Regions from separate parts of the Colwellia sp. PAMC 21821 genome, predicted to be linked through region 1. Evidence: riboswitches for the same ligand, from Rfam matches in the RefSeq annotation. Region 1 holds a riboswitch; the other holds the start of a gene.
The links. Region 1 has a riboswitch for lysine ahead of lysC (lysine-sensitive aspartokinase 3). Riboswitches for the same ligand answer to the same signal wherever they lie in the genome.

Region 1 (8,216 bases):
GCATCCTGATTATCCAACATCTTGGCAGCATTTACCCAATGGTGAGCTCATTGTTGCGAATATTAATCAAACACTGGCACCTTGGTGGTCAAAATTTTTTGGTTATCATTTGCTAAAAATTGGTGCCTTAAGTGGTGAAGTTGACAGCACAGAAAGTCCTATTAAACATCAATTAACCTTAAGTAATCAACTCGGAAACGGTGATTTGGTTGCTGAAATTGATGATTTACCCTTACTAGAACACAGTATTGATGTTTGTGTGTTGGCACATGCATTAGAGTTTTCATTAGACCCTCATCATGTTGTGCGTGAAGCTAACCGTGTATTAATTCCGAACGGCTATTTAGTGATCACAGGTTTTAATCCTTTTAGTTTAGCTGGTCTTAATCAATTTATACCCTACAGACGTAATAAAACCCCGTGGAATGAAAGATTATTTTCACCCATGCGTGTTAAAGATTGGCTACATTTAATGGGCTTTGAAATACAACTTGATCAGCGGTTTTTACATTCAACATTATCTGGGCAAATAACGCAGGGGGTATTAAGTAACCATTGGCATAATATAGCGTCACGCTTCTTTCCAAGTTTAGGCTCAGTGTATGTTATTGTGGCAAAAAAACGGGTACTACCTTTAACACCGATTAAAGCAAAGTGGCAACTTAGACCGCGCTTTGAACCCGTAAAAGTCCCCACAATGAATTCATCAAGAAAAACAAATAAGCAAGATAATAAATAAGTAATAAGTAATAATTAATGTTCAATTATTACTCAAGCTCAACCCATAAATTAAGGTCATAACTTACCCATGCAACTTCATGAATTTGAACACTATTTAAATACCTTATTAAAGCCTGAACAAATCAAAGACTTTTGTCCGAATGGCCTTCAAATACAGGGACGTGACAAAATCGTTAAGGTTATTACTGGGGTGACAGCAACACAAGCATTGATAGATCAAGCTATCGCGGAAAAAGCCGATGCTTTAGTGGTGCATCATGGTTTCTTTTGGAAGAATGAAAGCTATGTCATTCGCGGTATGAAACATAAACGTATTAAAGCTTTACTGGCAAATGATATTAGTTTATTTGCTTACCATTTACCGTTAGATATTCATCCTATTTTGGGTAATAACGCGCAACTTGCAAAATTATTTTCCATAGATAATGTTGCACCACTAGAAGTGGGTAATGCCTTGAGTGTAGCGGTACGCGGTGAGTTCAGTACTGAGTTGTGTCCACAAGTGCTTGAGCAACGCATAAGTGAGCAATTGAAACGCAAATGCTTGCATATACCTGCGCCTTCAAATAAAGCGATTAAAACTGTTGCTTGGTGCAGCGGTGGTGGTCAAGGCTATATTGAATTGGCCGCAGAGCAAGGCATAGACGCTTTTATTAGTGGTGAAGTGTCTGAGCAAACGACTCATGTCGCGCGCGAAATGGATATTCATTTCTATTGTGCTGGTCATCATGCTACCGAGCGTTACGGTGCTAAAGCACTCGCTGAGCATTTTAATCAACACTTGCCAGTTGACGCTAAATTTATTGATATTGATAACCCTGCGTAAGTTCAGGGTTATTTTCTTATTATGAAAAAAAGCAAGGTACATGCACTTTTAATGATGCCATTTGAGGGGGAACTAGCGCAAACTTCACTGTTTAAGTCTGCAGTTAGCTTTTAAACCATTGCACGATCCGACCCAATGTTTCGTGCCAAGCGGTACTAGTTTGTTGCAATTTTTTTGCACTCGGTAAGTAATACTGCCATGGAGTAAGTCCGTTTTTCTTCACCCAGGGACTTGCCGGTGCGGGGATCGCATTGATACCGTATTTTTCAAAATAGGCCATGGCTCTAGGTAAATGGTTAGCGCTAGTGACTAAAACTACATTTCTATTGAGCACTCGTGGTGCGATGAGTTGTGCTTCCTCCTCGGTATCTTGCGGGTAGTTTTCAGTGATAATCCTATGTGCGGGTACACCTAATAACACAGCTGCTTGCTTAACCTTTTGCGCATTTGAGCTAACATCACCACCTGAAAACCCTGAGGTTATTATTTGCGCTTCTGGGTGTAATCGATAGATACGGATAGCTTCAACTAACCTTTCTAGCGAACTGGATTTTAACTGACTTGTCGCTGGTAAGCCCTCAACTGTAGTGTGAACACCGCCTAAAATAATAATATAATCTACAGGCTTATCGCTGCGGGTAAAGGCTGGATAGTTATCTTCTAATGGTGCCATTAAGGCGTCTGAAATAGGTGGTAGGGTAGTTATTATTAATAAAGCGGTTGCCGTTAACAATGCAACAAAACTGAATTTTGGCTTAATACGATAAAATAAAATAGCGATAACTAACAGGAAAACGATAACGCTGAGTGGCATTATCATTAAGCTGATAATTTTTTTTAGTAAAAATAAATCCATATTAAAATTCCAAATAGGTGAATTATTTCAAGCTATTGAAGCATAACAAGTAAGTAACTTTTTAGCAGCAGCTAATTTTGTCGTAAATTAATTTGTTTGGACGTCTAAAAGTCTGTTGATATTTATATTTAGATAGGGTTAAATAACGACGCTGAAAATTAGAAATTATTTTCCATTAACTTCTGAGTATTTTTCATTATGTACTTACAAGTTTTATGATAATTTTCGCACCAGAAGAGGCGCAATTGCCAGGTAAGTAACATGAGGAGCCCATCCTTTGATTGTTACTAAGGGGGACAATTGCCGAGAATGTTGATAGTGGGACTTATCACATTCGGTCGCTAAGGCTGAATCCTTAGGGCTGTCACCGCTAAAAATACGTTTTTAGCATAGGGTGGAGAGCTTCTGGCTGAATAGTACCGTCTGAATAATTGATTATTCTAATCTTATTCGCTCTACGCTCAGTCATGCTCTTCCTTGTATTTATTTGCCTGTATAATTTACTGTACTTTACTAAATATCACTCAGTAAACAGGCTTTTAGGAAGATTTTTTATGTTAAACTGTTATTTTCTGCCGTTAGAAACGGGTGTTAATACCATCGAAACTTTATGCCATTGTATAGCTGTTAACGTTCTGCCAACAACACGCTTGGAGAACTTACATGTCTGTTAACGTTAAACAAGTTAATACCAACAATATTACCGTTGCAAAATTTGGCGGCACCAGTGTTGCTGATTATCAAGCCATGCTGCGTTGCGCGGATATTATCAAAAAAAATACCACTAACCGCTTAGTCGTAGTATCAGCAAGTGCGGGGGTAACTAATCATTTAGTACGCTTAAGTCAAGCTGATGTTAGTACCACGGAACGTGAACAAATAATGACTAATATCGCAGATATTCAATTTGCGATAACTGAAAACTTTACCCACCAAGAAAGTATTAATAATGAAATATCAGCATTATTAACTTCATTACGCGGTTTTGCGGAGCAACAAGCACAGCAACATACCACGAAAAACGGTGATGAAATTTTAAGTTTTGGCGAACAATTCAGTTCACGTATTTTTGCTCAAGTATTACAATCTGTTGGTGTTAATGGTCATTACTTTGATGCTCGACAAGTTATGAAAACCGATAATTTGTATGGCAAAGCCCAAGTTGATTTAACCCAAATAGCCGCTAATGCTAAAACATTCCTGCTACCTTTGCTTACTGAGCAAGTTATCGTGACACAAGGTTTTATTGGTAGCGATCAACAAGGTAACACGACAACACTGGGTCGAGGTGGTTCTGATTATAGTGCAGCATTGCTAGCAGAAGCTATTGAAGCCAGTAATTTAAGTATTTGGACTGATGTAGTGGGCATTTTCACTACTGATCCTCGTATTACTGATCAAGCGCGTTCGATTAATGAAATAAGCTTTGGTGAAGCGGCAGAAATGGCAACATTTGGCGCTAAAATTCTTCACCCGGCAACACTTATACCCGCCATGCGCCAAGATATCCCTGTATTTGTTGGTTCAAGTAAAGAACCTGATGCGGGCGGTACAAGAATACAGCGCGAGGTTGAATCTAATCCGACCTATCGTTCAATTGCGCTGCGTCGAGAGCAAACTCTGGTAACCGTTAAAAGCCCGCAAATGCTTCACGCCAGTGGCTTTTTAGCAAAAGTTTTTACTGTATTAGCTAAGCATCAACTCAGTGTTGATTTAATCACGACCAGTGAAATCAGTGTTGCGATGACCTTTGATAACCCACATGGTTCAACACAAGCCTTGCTCACTAAAGCGGTTGTAGAAGAGTTAGAGCAACTTTGTGAAGTCAGCGTTGAACATGGTTTGAGTTTAATTGCGGTGATCGGTAATAAAATTCATGGCACTAAAGGGGTTGGTAGCAGCATTTTTGATAAAGTGAATGATTTCAATATTCGCATGATTTGTCATGGTGCGAGTAATCACAACCTTTGCTTCTTGGTACCAGAAGCTGATGCTAACCAAGTCGTTGAACGATTACACGCGACTTTATTTTCTGGTTAAGCTCGATGTAGACAGAAATACTGTTGAATTTTGTTAAACCTGAACAGATAAATTGAGAGACTAAAAAGGGACATTTATTTGTCCCTTTTTGCTTTTAAAATAATATTAACTACATTGAGTCAGACATTTTATTCATAGGCTAATGGGTCAGTCACATTATTGTCAGCAAAAGCTTCTAAGCGTTCCTGACATGCACCACATTTACCACAGGCTTTTTCGCGGCCATTGTAACAAGTCCACGTGTCATTGTAGCTCAAGCCCATGTTCAAACCATCAGTTAAAATATCTGATTTGCTGTTAGTTAAATACGGACTAAAAATTTCAACGGCTTCATAGTTAGCAATTTTACAAACGTCATTCATTTTCATGACAAATTCAGGACGGCAATCAGGGTAAATAGCATGGTCGCCAGAATGAGCACCGTAATAAACTTGTGAAGCTTTAACGGATACCGCATAACCTACAGCAAGTGACAGTAAAATCATATTTCGGTTTGGCACTACCGTTGATTTCATACTTTCGGCTTCGTAATGTCCTTCTGGAATATCGATGTCATCCGTTAAAGATGATCCGGCTAATAATTGGTTGATCGCAGATATATCAATAACCTTATGAGCAACATTCAATTGCTGACAAACTTTACTGGCACAGGCAATTTCTTTCACGTGTTTTTGGCCATAATCAAAGGTTAAAGCATAAACTTCTTTACCATCTTTTAAAGCACGGTGCAGTACAGTGAAAGAATCCATGCCACCGGAAAAAATTACTACGACTTTATTACTCATATTTGCTGGTCTCTTGGGGTATAATAAAAACTTGCGCATTCTACTCGAAATTATCTAAGCATTAAAGTAATGACCACACGTTATAAAATAAATGAATTGTTTGAAACTCTGCAAGGCGAAGGCTCTTTTACCGGCCAACCGTCAATTTTTCTTCGTTTACAAGGCTGTCCAGTGGGCTGTTCTTGGTGCGATACTAAGCATACTTGGGATATCCATCCTGAATTAGAGATCCCTAGCAAAACACTATTAGGTAAGTCAGAAGAGACCGAACAATGGTCGAATTTATCACTTGATGATATGGCTGCAATATTTAGTCAGCAGGGCTATAAAGCTAAACATATTGTGATCACCGGCGGTGAACCCTGCATGGTCGATTTAACCGAGTTGTGTTTATATTTTGAAGCACAGGGTTATAGTTGTCAGGTTGAAACTTCAGGTACTTTTGAAATTCGAGTCTCTGAGCAATGTTGGGTAACGGTTTCACCAAAAGTTAATATGCGTGGTGGTTACGAAATTTTAGCCAGTGCCATGCAACGTGCTAATGAAATTAAGCACCCAGTGGCAACTGAGCAACATATTGACGACTTAAAAGCATTATTGGCGGAGCATAAAGTAGCAGACAAGCAAATTTACTTACAACCGATCAGCCAAAAACAAAGGGCTACCGAACTTGCTATTGCCACGTGTATCGAAAATAACTGGCGCTTGTCAGTACAAGTTCACAAATACATTGGTATTGAATAGCGACTGACATAATAAGCGATCGATGTTTTAATCCATGCACGATCGTCTCTTCTGTAAATGTTACTTTGTCACTGGCAGCATAATAATCACCTCAACGCCTTGTTGATTTTGTTTATTTACTGCCTTTATTGTGCCGCTATGAAATTGACATATTAATCGCGCTATATACAAACCTAAACCTAAATGTGGTTGTTCATTATTGTGTTTCTTCCTGATGGATACCATAGAGTCAAATAGCTGCTCGCTCATTTCTTCAGGTAATAATTCACCGTTGTTGCTAATAACTAATGTGACCTGGTGATTCTGCTTTTCAACGCTGACTGCAATATTTTCATCATCAGAAAACTCGACCGCATTGGCGATAACTTTATCTAATAACTGCGCTATATGCTCTGGTGAACCTAATACTTGTACTTTACCTATGGCTAATTCGCTAAACGAAAAGTTAATCTTCGGATAAATTAGTCGGTAACCTTGCATGCAACCGTTGAACACCTGACCTAAATCGAACAAACACTTATCGGTATTTTCTAACATTTGCTCAATGCGAGTTGCTTCATTCATATTGGTTAAGATTAAACTTAAGCGCTCAATACCATGTTGAGCACGCACTAAATAGGGATTTTCAATCGCTGAATTTTGTTCATTATCACCATTTTCTCGTGTTGTTGTATTGATACTTTGTTGCTGCATGGCTAAGGTTTCTAGGGATGTGCGCACAACAGCAATTGGCGTGCGCAATTCATGAGATAACCGAGAAGACATATTTTCTAAATAGTGATTATATTGTCCGAGTCGATTAACAGCGGTCGAGAAACTCCGCGATAAATCGCCAATCTCGTCATTGGTGGTCGAGGTATCAACATTGCCGTTAATGCGGCCGTGTTCATCGATAGCCATTTCGGCTTGATTGCTTAAGGTTCTGATCCGGTTTGAAATCCGCGAAGCAAACAAGAAAAAGGCTAAAGCGCCTATTAACATAATGGCTAAAATAGAACTGAAAAGCTTTTCTAATGCCTGATTTCTTAATGTACGAATGCCATTCGTCGTTTCTTCTACAATTACCGCGCCTTTAACACTTTCATCGATAAATATGGGGTAGGCGGCCGATAGCACTACCGCTTGTTGATCGGTACTTAAACGCCATTGCGACATGGGTTCACCAGCTAAAGCACTTTCGATATGTTTGCCGGTGAGGTTTTCTGAATCATAAAGTTGATCGATAAAGTTACTCGGTGGCTGAGTGAGAATTTTTTCATATAATGGCTTAAGTATTTTACTTTCAAAAGCAAACCAAGCCGATATTAGAACATTTTCATCTGCATTATCGATACGTTCATTATTGAGATTAACGCGCTTATTCCACACACCGCTGGCTTTTTTTATGTTCCCAGTTGTGGCTAAAACACGGTGATGTTGGTCAACAACCCATATGCTGGAGTTGGTGTAGCTCATTCCTTTTACAATGCGTTCAATTTCAGGCGAGGGCACTAAAATAGTACCTAACGTTTCGGCAGAGCTTGGATCGGCCGAGCCAAGTGATGCTTCAATTACACCTAACGGGCTGTCTACATCATGAACGGCAAAGGCAATGTTATCGTTAAATTCAGTTAACGGCACACGTACCTCGACGTTATAACCTTGCTGAGTATCGCGCCAATGTCCTTGAATTTGTCTTGCCGGTACCGGAATATCATCTTGAATATCAGTGATACGGTATGCGTCTATCCAACCGGTGGTTTTATTGCTAATAATAAAGCGACTAAATACGCCTTGTGGATTGATAAAGGCGAGCTCTAAATGATCATTATTGGTGATACTGCGGGCATTGATGTCACGATAAATGACTTTGTCGTCTATAACAGCAAAGTATAAATATAAATATTTACCGTAAGTGCCTACAGCAGCGGTAAAGTTTATTGAAAGCTTCTCTGGTGTTAATTGGCTATAAAGTTGGTTATTTTGTTGATAAAAGTGCGCTTTATTGGCAAAGTCGGGCCAGTCTTGATTCAATCCATCGAGCTGGATCGGCGCTGACAAACCATAACTATATAAGTCTTTGCCTTTTTCAACACTGGGTAAAAAACTGGCTTGGTTGTTAAATAGATTAGCCCGTTCATGCATAGCGGTAGCTAGTGCTCTTGCTGTGCCGATAATAGTTTGCTCTTGGCCATATCGTAGGTATTTTTCCATTTCCCAAACATATTGATAGCCAAACCAAGGA
Region 2 (8,216 bases), 1.9 Mb from region 1:
GTACTTGTATTGGGTAATATTTATAGAACTTTTCCAGTTCAAAACGAGGCAGGGCAGGCTTGAACTCACCAATAAACATTAAACAATGCCGGGCAGAATCAACTTTGTTGCAGTACGCTAGGTAGTCAGCCCCGAGTTTATCGGCTGACTTTACGCCACCTTTATTTTCACCCACAATAACGATGGTCGCATCATCTGTCATTGAATCGGCCAGCATGGCTAACGTAAAGCTAAATTCAGCCTTACTTTTTGGGAAATGAATGATAGCCATATCGTGTTTATTTTTAGCGACATACTCAACGCCAAAATGTGCACGTAAACGAGCGTTTTTAAGTTGCTGACAATGGGTATATTCAGCAAAATTTGTATGATAGCTGTCAATGTTAGCAGCGCTATGTTGGCTTAAGTATTGGGCAATAAAACCGTCGTCTGCGATATTAACCAAAAGAGGTCTTGCTGCGGTTAATGCCTCAAGATTGCGAATCAATAGTTGGTTAATGTTACTTATTGCCATGGAAATACCTATGATTGTGATAAATGTTACTAATTTACAGTAGCTTATTTGTTTAAATAATTACCGTTAATTTTTTAAATAAAATAGCTATAGATGAAATAACTCACTTAACGATAATTCATTTATACAGCTGATATTAATATGTCATAATGCGCGCATTCTACGCGAATTAAATTATCTCGCCATCATTAGTCCACAGGGAATTAACTATTTTTAAGAAAATGTTATTGCGACTAAAAATAAAATGGCTGCATAGTCAACTTAGAGCAAAAATATTGATTTTTCGCTACTTTTTGATGGGGCAACTTTTGGGTAAAAAAGCTCAAGCAGAAGTCTATCTGTCACTCAATGACCCACATAGTTTTATGTTAGTGCAAATGTTATCTCGCTTAGCCATAAATTATCGATTAGATTTTAAAGTGCTTTTTATCTGGGGAACTTTACCCGGTGTGACCATGTGCCCAAAGCTATATCGTCAATGGGCAATTAAAGACGCAAATGTAATGGCTGAACAGTATCAATTAGTTAATATTACCGCAGAGCCATCTTCTGCATCGTTAACAACGGGCCAACAGACTTGGCAATTGCTGGTGAACAACATTAAAAATGCGGAACAAATATTTATAAATACATGGGGCAATCATTACCGCGAACACTTTCAAACTTCTACCCCAACGATTAACCATCAAGTTAAAAATCAAACCCGTTTAAAAGCAAAAGGTCATTATGCTCCGGCAAGTATTTTTTTTGCTGGTAGTTGGTTTGTCGGCATTGATCGGTTATATCATTTTGAAAGTATGTTAGAAAAATTTGCTTTACTCGATGATGTTACTGAAGATTTTACGCCAAAAAAAATTAAATTGAATAACATTGTTACGCCACAACATTTTCCTCATAAAATAGTTGATATAAACACCGCTAAGACAGCTACTGTAGCGGCTGAGCCCTTGGTGATCTATATATCACTACGCAGCCCTTATTCTTATTTGGGGTTTGTGCAAGCCTTGAATTTAGCTGAGCGTCAACAAATCGAGTTAGTCATCAGGCCGATATTGCCATTATTGATGCGCGGCGAGTCGATTCCGATGATGAAGCAAAAATACATCTATCTTGATGCTGTACGTGAAGCTAAAAAACTGGGTATTGAGTTTAAGGGCTTTACTGACCCTCTCGGTGATGGGGTTATTAACGCCTATCGTTTATTTGCTTGGGCGCAACAGCAAGGGAAGGCTGTTGAGTATATAATGGCTTGCTTCCAAGCCATTTATGTTGATGGTATTGACTTGGCGAATCCAAAAAATGTAGAGACTATACTTAGCAAGTTAGCTCTAGATGTTGATGAAGCGACAATTTATCAGGAACAACATGACTGGCAACAATGGGCAGATATCAATCAAGTTGAACTGAGCAAGTTAAACTTGTGGGGTGTACCTTGTTTTAGTTATGGCGGAAACAGTTATTGGGGTCAAGATCGTATTTTTGCATTAGAAAAAGAAATAAATATATTTAGAACAGTGGGTTAATAGGAATTGTCAATATACGTATAGACGTCTATTGACTGTGCTTATATTTAAATGTTTTAATATTGCAGTCCCTTATTCCAGTGAAATTAATCGTAAAAAATTAATTACCACTAATATAGGGCCAGAAGAGGAGCGTTAACCAGGTAGTTATTGTGAAGAGATCAAACTCTATTGAGCAATAATGAGGGGGTTTAACGCCGAGGTAATTGTAAATTTGATAATACAATTGCCGGTTGTTTTAGCTTAGTCGTTGTTAAACGTCGATTAAGCATTATGCCAAGCGGATCAATAGTTGAGTCCGACTGGTATTAGGTTGAATCCTTGCAACTGTCACCTATTAGGTGGAGAGCTTCTGGCCTTTGTAAAGGCCAAGTTTCGTCCTTGAAATTTTGCCTCTACAAGCGCCTAAAAGTTCTCCGAACGACAAGAGTTCGAGAGAAATGAATCAAAAAAAATCGATAGATAATCAGTTAATCACAGATCGACCATTGGTCTGGACCGCATTGATCACGCCATTATTTGCCAATGACGAAATTGACTATGTCAGTTTGCGTAATCTAGTTTTACAACAAAACGCTGCTCACAATGGCATTTTATTATTGGGAAGCACAGGTGAAGGCTTAGCACTGACCGCGCAAGAGCATTTAAGTATTGTAAAATACGTTTGCGCTATGACTTTGCAGGTGCCATTAATGGTTGCGGTTGGCGGATATAACCTTAACGAGCAACTTGCCTGGATTGAACAATGCAATCAACTGCCGATAAATGCTTATTTACTCGCTAGCCCCATTTATGCCAAGCCAGGCCCAGTTGGGCAAACGCTATGGTTTAAAAGCCTACTTGATGCCGCAAACTTTCCTTGCATGCTTTATAACGTTCCTTCGCGCAGTAGCGTTGAAATTACTATTACAGCCTTGCAACAAGTGCAAAACCATAAAAATTGTTGGGCGCTAAAAGAAGCCAGTGGCGATCTCAATAAACTCCTAGCCTACAAAGAGCATTGTCCAAGCGTTGATTTGTATAGTGGTGAAGATGCCATGATGCCTTATCTTGCCGGCGCCGGCGTGAAAGGTCTAGTGTCTGTTAGCTCAAACGTTTGGCCTGAGGCAACTAGGCAATATGTCGCTATGGCTTTAGCTCATCAAAATGAAAGCCTTTTTCCGCTCTGGCATAAGGCTATAACGGCATTATTTCAAGTGGCCAACCCAATACCGGTAAAAGTTTTAATGGCTGAACTTAACATCATTAGTTCTGCGAAGCTTCGTTTACCGTTATGCCAAGAAGAAATTTCAGCGCAACACGGTTTACAAGATACCCATCGACAAATTCAGCAATGGCTAGAAAATAATAGTAACAATCCTTTAGCTCAACATTATGCTTCAACTAGCACGCTTAGTGCTGAAAATTATCACTCTGTAACTACAACTAACTTACGAGACATAAACTCATGACATGGCAGCAAACATTAACAGATTTAGAAACCGGTAAAACTCGAGCAGCACAACAAAATAGCGATGGTACTTGGCAAGTTAATACCGAAGTAAAGCAAGCAATTCTAGCGGCATTTAAAGCGGGAGAAAATATCGAATTTGATGGTGCTTATCGTGGTTTCGTTGATAAGCATAATTTACCTGCACGTGAATTTACCGTTGCCGATAAAGTCAGAATGGTACCGGGTGGTTCATCTGTTCGCCGAGGTGCTTACGTAGCGCCGGGCGTTATTATTATGCCACCGGCCTACATAAATGTTGGCGCCTTTGTTGATAGCGGAACTATGATTGATAGCCATGCATTGATTGGCTCGTGTGCACAAATTGGCAAAAATGTACATGTTTCTGCTGCCGTACAAATAGGCGGTGTACTTGAGCCTATTGGTGCTAGCCCAGTGATTATTGAAGATAATGCATTTTTAAGTGCTGGCGTTATTATTGTTGAAGGAATTGTAGTGAAGAAAGGTGCAGTTTTAGCGCCAGGTGTTTCGCTATCAGCGTCGGTACCGGTTTATGACTGTGTCAATAATGTCATATTAGCAAAAGGTGCTGATATACCTGAAAATGCTGTAGTTGTGCCGGGCACTCGTCCTGTAGCTGGCCAATGGGCAGAGCAGCATGGACTGAATATGGCTTGTGCGTTAATTGTTAAGTACCGTGATGAAAAAAGTAATGCGGCGTTAGAACTTGAATCTGTGCTGCGCTAGGAACAAAAATGACTGCAATGTTAAATAGACCAAACTGGCTTAGGCCTGCATTACTTGAACCGCTATTGGCGCATCAGGAACGACTAAATAAGCCTACTGACGTTGAGCAAGATGAAGACGGTTACTTTCTTTATGATCTCGACTATCTTGAACAACATTTATCGAGTTTGATGCAACAAGACGTGATTAAGCTTTGGTTTGCTGTCAAGGCAAACCCCTTGTCAAGGGTGATCAAAACTTTAGCGCAGCAAGGTTTTAATTTTGATGTTGCAAGTCAAGGCGAGCTAACACAAGTATTAGCACAAGATGTTCCCGCCGATCGTATTCTTAATACTGGCCCCGCTAAATCTAAGCGGCAGATAAAAGCATTTCTAGAGCAAGGCGTGCGCACTTTTGTGGTGGAGAGTTTGAACCAGTTACAATGGCTTAATGACGCCGCTAGCGAATTATCTTGCCAACCCCAAGTGTTATTGCGCGTGCAGTTGCAATGGGAGGAGGGAGAGAAGAATCCTTTAGGGGGTAACGAAGTAACGGCTTTTGGTTTATCTTGCCAAGCGTGGGAAACGATAAAAGTAAGTGACTTTCCTGCACTGAATATCAACGGTCTACATATTTTCCAATGGGGAAATATGCTCAGCAATGAGCTTATGTTTGAGCTTTGGTCACAAATGGTATCGCCTTTGTTGTCATTGGCCAAACAATTAGGAATGACCCTAGAGGTATTAGATTTAGGTGGCGGTTTAGGTGTTGATTACCTGCAAACTCGAAAAAGCTTACGATGGGAAGAGATTGTTGCCGACTTAGCCAAAATAAAAGCGCGAGCCGGGGTCAGCGAACTCTGGTTAGAGCTTGGACGCTTTGCGGTGGCTGAAATGGGTTATTACGTAACCTCAGTTGTTGACCGTAAAGTAAATTTTGAACACCAACAGTTAGTGTTAGCGGGGGGATTAATCATTTAATTCGACCTGCCATTACAGAACAGCCATTTCCAGTGGCGATGATCAGAGAGTCATCTGCAAGTCCTGTTTATTTTGATCTTCATGGTCCATTGTGTACTAGTTTAGATAAATTAGGTACCTTGGCGATAGCCAGTGATGTTGCGGTTGACGATCAATTAATATTTGGTTTAGCGGGCGCTTATGGCTTTACCGAAAGTATGCCATTTTTTCTTTGTCATCAAATTGCGGCAGAATATGTTCTGCAGCAAGGAAAAATTGAGCAAGTACGATCAGCTCAACCTGCTTCATGGTATTTACGCTAAGGCTTAATAAGGTTATTTATGAATTTAATTAGTAAAGAAGTGATGCATGTTGGTGAAATGGCCAGTGGTGCAGCCCTTACCGTGCCCGTTTACCGTATTAAGGGTAAACAACAAGGGCCTGATGTTTACATACAAGCCAATATGCATGGTGCAGAAGTGCAAGGCAATGCGGTTATTTTTCAGTTGTTAGAGCAATTAAAAACTATTGAATTAAATGGCAGTATTACCCTTGTACCTTATGCTAACCCGGTGGGTTGTAATCATAAAAACGGTGAGTATACCTTAGGTCGATTTGATCCCATTACCGGTGTTAACTGGAATCGCATGTATCATTTTGACGAAAGTATTATTGAGCCCTTTGCAAAGGCGCATTTAACCGATTCAATAGTCGAAATAGAACGTGCTTTTAAAGCCTTGATGGTCGAGAAAATATCTCAAAAGCTTAATCATAATATCTATGGTATTACTACCGGACAGCGTATCGCATATCAATTGCAACGCTTAGCTCATCAGGCTGATCTTGTTTTAGATCTGCACACAGGGCCAATTTCGAGTAAGCACTTATATTGCCCAGACTATGCCCGAGCCAGTGCTGAGTATTTTGATATTCCACATGTTTTATTTATCCCTAATGGTTTTGATGGCGCTTTAGATGAAGCGACATTTTGTCCTTGGTGGTATTTACAATTGAAATTCGCAGAACTAGGTCGAGACTTTCCCATCACGAAAACTGCGACTAATCATGGTAAAGATGCGGTGATAAAAGAAAGCTTTACTGTTGAGTTGGGTTCACAAGAGCAGATTGATTTAGACGTTGCGCATGAAGATGCCTTAGGTATTTTAAGCTATTTGCAATACCAAGGGGTTATCAATAGCAATGACTTCCATCCAAAAACCATGGTTCGATACAGTTGTATGTTAGAAGACTATAAGGCGCTTTATTCTCCTATGGGGGGCATGGTAGATTATTTAGCTGAATTTGGTCAGCCTCTCGCGGCTGGAGAACCCTTGGCACGTATTCTTCGCATGGACAATTATGGTGATGGCGATCCATTGCACTATATCAGCCTAGAGGACAATGTTATTCCAATTCTGCATTTTGCCTCAGCGAGTGTGAATCAAGGCACCGAACTTTATAAAGTATTTAGTAAATACAGTATTTTATAGTCTCAGACTCTGAAAACAAAAGTGCCTTGATTTATGATGAAATCAAGGCGCTTTTTAGTAGCATGTATTAGCAATTTTGTTAAAAAATTATGTGCTCTTTTAAGTAGGCAAATAAATCTCGGTAATGTTTACCAACTTTTTCAGCGCTATGTTCTTTTTTTGCCTGACGAACTAACTGTCGCAGCTTTTGTCTTTCCATGCTTTCACATTCGGTCAACAATGCTTCAATGGTCTCATTACCATCGGCGATAAGGTCATCACGCATTTTTTCAAGTTTTTCAAATTTAACTGACTCTTGCTGATGTTTATTAGCCATAACATCCATAGCTTGCTTTATCGGTTCAAGATCGGTTTCAGCCAATATTTTTGCAATATGACGCACATGGCGACGTAAAGCCTCATGTTTATTGGTGATTTTATCCGCGAGCAGCATGGCAGCTTTTAGATCATCAGTCAGCGGTAATTTACTGCGTTGATGCTTCGACATTTTGACTATAACCAGGCCAAAATCTTGCAGTCGATGCATTTCTCGTTTTATTTCCGATTTACTCAGTAATTCTTCTTCTAATTCATCGATATCGTTGGCAGAGTGGGGCATAATGTTAAGTAATCAAGTGATAATTACCTATAGTATACAACAAAGCAGGAGCAGCAAAAACATTCCTGTTGTTTGTATCGATAAAATATGAGAAATAATTTACCCATGAGCGATTCAGATAGTATCCAAATGCAAATAGAACATGTTAAAAAACGTGTTAATGACGCCATGACTATGGCTAAATCACTTGGAGCCGACGGTGCTGAAGTTGCGATGAGTCGCCAACAAGGCCTGAGTGTCAGTACTCGCTTGGGCGAGGTTGAAAACGTTGAGTTTACCAATGATGGTGGACTGGGTATTACGGTTTATAAAGACGGTCGTAAAGGCAGCGCTTCAACAGCCGACTTATCTGAAAAAGCCTTAAAACAAGCAATAGAAGCCGCAGTCAATATTGCTAAGTATACCTCAGTTGATGAATGCTCAGGCATGGCGGATAAAGATACCCTCGCGATGGCACCTGAAGATTTAGATTTATACCATCCTAAGGTATTAACCACAGAGCAAGCGATTAGCTTAGCGAAAGCATGTGAAGACACCGCACTTGGCTATGATAAACGTATTACAAATTCAGATGGCGCAACGTTAGCAAGCTTTGAAGGCTTTAAAGTTTACGGCAATACCCATGGTCAGTTAGTGGGTTATCCGAGTACTCGTCACAGTTTAAGTTGTGTGATGATTGCTAACGAAGGTGACGATATGCAGCGCGATTATGCTTATACCGTTAGTCGGGAATTCGATGCGATGGAAAGTGCCGCTAAAATAGGACAACAAGCCTCTATCGAAGCTTTGTCGCGTTTAGGTGCTCGAAAGTTATCGACCACTAAAGTGCCTGTCATGTTTCGTGCAGATATCGCTAACACTTTGTTTGGTCATTTTATTGCGGCCATTAGTGGTGGTAATTTATATAGAAAATCATCTTTTTTAATGGATTCGATTGGCAAGCAAGTTTTTCCTGA

Region 2: another riboswitch for lysine. It lies ahead of dapA (4-hydroxy-tetrahydrodipicolinate synthase); the one in region 1 lies ahead of lysC (lysine-sensitive aspartokinase 3).

The regions. Positions count from the first base shown of each region.
Region 1 covers NZ_CP014943.1:4,542,382-4,550,597, reverse strand. Annotated here, with positions in the region: gene A3Q33_RS18995 (class I SAM-dependent methyltransferase) at 1-739, shown strand, start outside; gene A3Q33_RS18990 (Nif3-like dinuclear metal center hexameric protein) at 809-1,567, shown strand; gene A3Q33_RS18985 (ElyC/SanA/YdcF family protein) at 1,671-2,423, opposite strand; lysine riboswitch at 2,650-2,836, shown strand; gene lysC (lysine-sensitive aspartokinase 3) at 3,087-4,463, shown strand; gene queC (7-cyano-7-deazaguanine synthase QueC) at 4,592-5,248, opposite strand; gene queE (7-carboxy-7-deazaguanine synthase QueE) at 5,318-5,992, shown strand; gene pdsS (proteobacterial dedicated sortase system histidine kinase) at 6,053-8,216, opposite strand, start outside.
Region 2 covers NZ_CP014943.1:1,544,489-1,552,704, reverse strand. Annotated here, with positions in the region: gene A3Q33_RS06565 (methyltransferase) at 1-514, opposite strand, end outside; gene A3Q33_RS06560 (DsbA family protein) at 742-2,037, shown strand; lysine riboswitch at 2,155-2,397, shown strand; gene dapA (4-hydroxy-tetrahydrodipicolinate synthase) at 2,478-3,488, shown strand; gene A3Q33_RS06550 (2,3,4,5-tetrahydropyridine-2,6-dicarboxylate N-succinyltransferase) at 3,485-4,234, shown strand; partial or broken gene A3Q33_RS06545 (PLP-dependent decarboxylase) at 4,252-5,495, shown strand; gene A3Q33_RS06540 (succinylglutamate desuccinylase/aspartoacylase family protein) at 5,514-6,662, shown strand; gene yjgA (ribosome biogenesis factor YjgA) at 6,742-7,260, opposite strand; gene pmbA (metalloprotease PmbA) at 7,366-8,216, shown strand, end outside.